Regions from separate parts of the Desulfovibrio psychrotolerans genome, predicted to be linked through region 2. Evidence: predicted binding sites of a transcription regulator. Region 2 holds the regulator's gene; the other holds the start of a gene.
The links. The regulator HrcA, encoded in region 2, represses chaperone genes, less so after heat shock. The targets are predictions, from matches to a motif close to TGTTAGCACTCNNNNNNNNNGAGTGCTAACA.

Region 1 (2,405 bases), on a different contig from region 2:
GCGCGGTGTTTTCGTTTACCGCCATGTTCGGGGTACGGCACGCCCCCCTTGCCCGCAAGGAACACTCTCTTACCGTGGCGGGCAGGCGTCTGCTGGTTGTGGAACCTCACGATTTCAGCCGCACGTTCATGCGGGAGCATCTGGAGGCAATGGGTGCCTCTGTGGAAACCCTCAGCGATCCCGTCCTTGCCCCGGAACTGGTGCGCAGGCTCTTTTCCCGCGGGTGGGCGGTAGATGCCGCCGTGACCGTGCTGCCCTTCGAAGGAGCAAGGGAGTATCTCGCCGCCCTTGCGGAAGAAGGAGTGCCGCGCTGTATTATTCTGCGCACAATAGTGAATAGTGCCAAAGATCCTGTCATTCCCGCCGATATGCTGGTTTCAAGAATCATCAAGCCCGTTGCGCCGGAATCGCTGGAATCCGCTCTGTGCGATGTGTTTGACGCCTCATCGGAACAGATAAACGAGCCTGAGCAGGGGGAAACCATAACCCGTCCTCTGCGCATCCTGTTGGTGGACGATTCTCCCAACAACAGAATGGTGGTGGAACTGTTTCTCAGGCGCACACCGCATGAGCTCGTCATGGCGGAAAACGGTCAGCAGGGTGTGCAGTTGTTCGGGCGTGAGCATTTTGACGTGGTGCTTATGGACATAGAAATGCCGGTCATGGACGGGCTCACCGCCACACGGCGCATCCGTGAAATGGAGGCGGAGCGGGGCCTGCCCCCGGTGCCCGTGGTGGCACTTACCGCCCATGCCCTGGATGAAGAGCGCGCCAAGGCGTTTGATGCCGGGTGTACAGGATTTTTAACCAAACCGCTGAACAAGTCCGTTTTGCTCAAAGAAATTTCAGTCATTTAATATGCTGATATTAAAGGAGTATTGAGAAAATTTTAAAAAATTATTCTGCTCCCCCTTTTCATCGTGAAAAACTGCTTTATTATCCCCTCAGCGCCGGGTAGGTTTTACGGCTCCCGGTAAGTCAGCCCCGCGATTTCTGCGGGCTTTTCATGTGTAGTCCTAGCGGCTTTTTGCTGCGCCTTGCGCGGAAAGTGCTCTTCTGGCTTGACAGAAGAGCAGGAGAGGGTGAAAAGCCGTCCTGTGCTGGCACTCGTCGTAGGTGAGTGCTAGTAAAACCAGATTAATACAAGTAATGTTGGAGGTTTATAGTATGAATCTGAAGCCCCTGAGCGATCGAGTTCTGGTGAAGCGTCTGGAAGCCGAAGAAAAGACCGCTGGCGGTCTGTACATCCCCGACACCGCCAAGGAAAAGCCTTCCCGCGGTGAAGTCGTGGCCGTTGGCCCCGGCAAGGTGGAAAACGGCAACGCCATCGCCATGACCGTTGCTGTCGGCAACCGCGTGCTCTTCAACAAGTACGCAGGCTCCGAGATCAAGATCGACGGTGTGGACTATCTGGTGATGCGCGAAGACGACATCCTTGCAATCATCGCTTAACTTCTCTCATTAGCTAGATATTCAGGAGAATACACATGGCCAAAGAAATTCTTTTTGACGCCAAGGCACGCGAACGTCTTTCCCGCGGTGTGGATAAGCTTGCAAACGCCGTTAAGGTTACCCTCGGACCCAAGGGCCGCAATGTGGTCATTGAAAAGTCCTTCGGTTCCCCCGTCATCACCAAGGACGGCGTTTCCGTAGCCAAGGAAATCGAACTGGAAGACAAGTTCGAGAACATGGGCGCGCAGATGGTGAAGGAAGTTGCCTCCAAGACTTCCGACATCGCAGGCGACGGCACCACCACCGCCACCATTCTTGCCCAGTCCATCTACAAGGAAGGCGTAAAGCTGGTTGCCGCAGGCCGTAACCCCATGGCCATCAAGCGCGGCGTTGACAAGGCAGTGGAAGCCCTGGTGGCAGAACTGAACACCCTTGCCAAGCCCACCCGCGACCAGAAGGAAATTGCCCAGGTCGGCACCATTTCCGCCAACTCCGACTCCACCATCGGCAACATCATTGCCGAAGCCATGAACAAGGTGGGCAAAGAAGGCGTCATCACTGTAGAGGAAGCCAAGGGTCTGGAAACCACTCTGGACATCGTGGAAGGCATGCAGTTCGACCGCGGCTACCTCTCCCCCTATTTCGTGACCAACGCCGACAAGATGATCGTGGAGATGGATTCTCCCCTCATCCTCATCTGCGAAAAGAAGATCTCCAATATGAAGGACATGCTCCCCGTGCTGGAGCAGGTCGCCAAGATGAACAAGCCCCTTGTCATCATCGCCGAAGACGTAGACGGCGAAGCCCTTGCAGCTCTCGTGGTCAACAAGCTGCGCGGCACCCTGCAGGCTGTTGCCGTTAAGGCTCCCGGCTTTGGCGAACGCCGCAAGGCCATGCTGCAGGATATAGCCACTCTCACCGGTGGTCAGGTTGTTTCCGAAGAAATGGGCGTA
Region 2 (2,405 bases):
CGCTGTTCATCCGCGCTGACCTTTTCGTTGCAGGCAGGACAGACCCGCGCCTTGCACAGGGCAATGAGCTCCTCGTCGGTCAGTTCAATGGTGGTTTCCTGCGCGGGGGCATCTTCTCTGGTCTTGTGCAACTGCTCTGCGGCTTCCTCGCTCAGTTCAACCGTATCTTTTACCATGGGGATCTATGCTCCTTGAGAGATGAAAGGTCCGGTCCCGCTAAGCGGAAAACCGGTCTTTAAGCAGGGTGGAAAGGGATTTTGAAATACAGTCCACAACAGGCACAACCGTGCCATAATCCATGCGCAGGGGGCCTATAACGCTCACCACGCCAAGAGGTGTGTCGCCGCCATAGGGCGCGCTTATCACGCTCAGCCCCACCAGTTCCCGGTCTGCGCCTGATTCTTTAGGTCTTACGGCAGCGTGGTATGCTGTCAGCCTTCCCGGCAGCGCGTGGCGTTCACCTTCTCGTGCTGTCCCGGCCATGAGATGCCGGGAGCTGATTCCGGTTCTGCCTTTGCCGTAGCTGGCTCCCGTTTCATCAAAGAGAGTCTGGTCGGGGTCAACCTCGCCGGGATTCTCTGCAAGGGAAGGGGCAATGGAGACAGACACATCCGTACCCCGCATGGTGCTGTCCAGCAGCCTGAGCAGGCGGGAACGTTCTTCAAGCAGGGCAAGCAGCTCGCGCATGCGGCCGGAATCGGTGAATTCTGCCTTGTCCAGCAGGGTCAGGGTGCCGTCTACAAAAATTTGCCGTTCTTCTTCCTGCTGGTCGCTGAAGGCCAGCCGCGCCAGAAGCAGGGCGCGGCTGCACAGCTGCTCCAGATGCGCCTCCGCGTTGTGCATTTCGTTCAGAATGCGCAGGCGGGCTTCGGAAAGGGTAAGGCCCGTGTAATGACAGTTCAGATAGTTGGCAAAACTTGTCAGTTCATCGGCGGTGACATGTCCCTCCACCGGAACCACCCGGTTACGCACAATGCCGCCATCCAGAACCAGCACGGCCAGAACAAGCTTGTCCGCCAGAAGGGCGAAATCTACGCGCCGCCAGCGCACATCGTTGCCGCCGGGGGCAAGCACCAATGCCACCTGATGCGACAGCGAGGAAACCATGGCAGATGCCTGCTGCAGCATCTGGCTTATTTCCAGCCCCTGCTGCGTGAGGCGCGAAAGTATCTCTCCCTTTTCCTCGCGTGATATGGGGCGCAGCCGTAGCAGCGAATCTACATACACCCGGAACGCCTTGGCCGTGGGAATGCGCCCCGCAGAGGTGTGGGGCTGTTCCAGATAGCCCTTGTCCGTCAGGTCTGCCATGGTGTTTCGCATGCTCGCGGCAGAAAGGCGCAGCCGCGAGGCACCGGCAACAGTGCGGGACCCCACGGGCAGGGCCGTTTCGATGTAGGATTCGATGATTGTGGAAAGCACATCGGCTTCGCGCTTGGCGAGAGTCATGGAAGCACCTTGGGTTGCCTGAATAGCCGTAATTTCCGTGAACGGACGAACCGTTGCGGTCTGCTGCGCCGCACCGGGGTTGCAATATGGCGCACTATCGCTGTGCGCAATATTCTTCGGTAAGACTTCACGGGTAACAACGCCGTTCCCTACTGTCAAGGGAACGGCGTTGTAAAAAGAGTGGTGGTGTTTTCTATCTACCCGGCATGGTTTGCAATCATGCAGCCGCGCCTGCTACTTTTTGAACATCTGCTGCAATCCCTTGCCCAGCTGTTCCAGCGGGTTCGCCTGCTGTGTTCCGGAGTCCTGCGAGCCGTTTCCTCCGCCGGAGAGACCGGGAATGGGCAGCAGGTTCTGTACGCCCTTCAACGTGTTTTGCAAAAACGCGCTTGCATCGAAGCCATAACGCGGGTTGGCCAGCGTGCCGGTAACGGTTACGGGCAGAGGCGGCAGACCTGTGACGCGGATGGTGGCTTTGTAGTCAATCTTGTCTCGCGGCAGGTCCACAATGCCTGCACCTTCTCCATTCAGATTGGGCGAAACCAGTGCAAGGTCGTTGTTGGTGATGCGCCCTGCGCGTGCGACATAGCTGGCCGAAAGCCGTTCAAAGGTCTGTCTTCGTGTGGCTTCGTCCACCCTGTCTGCATTTGTGCCCGCAAGGTGCGACCTGGCTCCCTCCGGGATGATCTGGAAGCCGTAGATAGCCCCGTCCGTCACGGCGAATGAGCCGTTGCCGTTCAGGGTGGAGCGGATGGCAGGCCATGTTTCCCCTTCCGCCGTCAGGCTGGACGCAGCCGCAGCGGTGCCCGATGCGCGGCGTTCTCCCGCAAGGGTGGTGGTGAGCGGGTCCAGTTGCACATTCTTTACGGCATAGGACAGTGCGGAACGGGTGGTGGCGCTGCGCAGGTCGGCTGTCATGTCCGCATCAACCCGGCCATCAAACAGACTGGCGGAAAGGG

Region 1: the regulator HrcA is predicted to act here: its motif matches at 1,099-1,129, upstream of groES (co-chaperone GroES).

What each region holds. Positions count from the first base shown of each region.
Region 1 covers NZ_BLVP01000001.1:468,019-470,423, reverse strand. Annotated here, with positions in the region: gene HUV26_RS02080 (ATP-binding protein) at 1-857, shown strand, start outside; gene groES (co-chaperone GroES) at 1,168-1,452, shown strand; gene groL (chaperonin GroEL) at 1,488-2,405, shown strand, end outside.
Region 2 covers NZ_BLVP01000002.1:4,393-6,797, forward strand. Annotated here, with positions in the region: gene HUV26_RS02940 (nucleotide exchange factor GrpE) at 1-176, opposite strand, end outside; gene hrcA (heat-inducible transcriptional repressor HrcA) at 217-1,446, opposite strand; gene HUV26_RS02950 (AsmA family protein) at 1,681-2,405, opposite strand, start outside.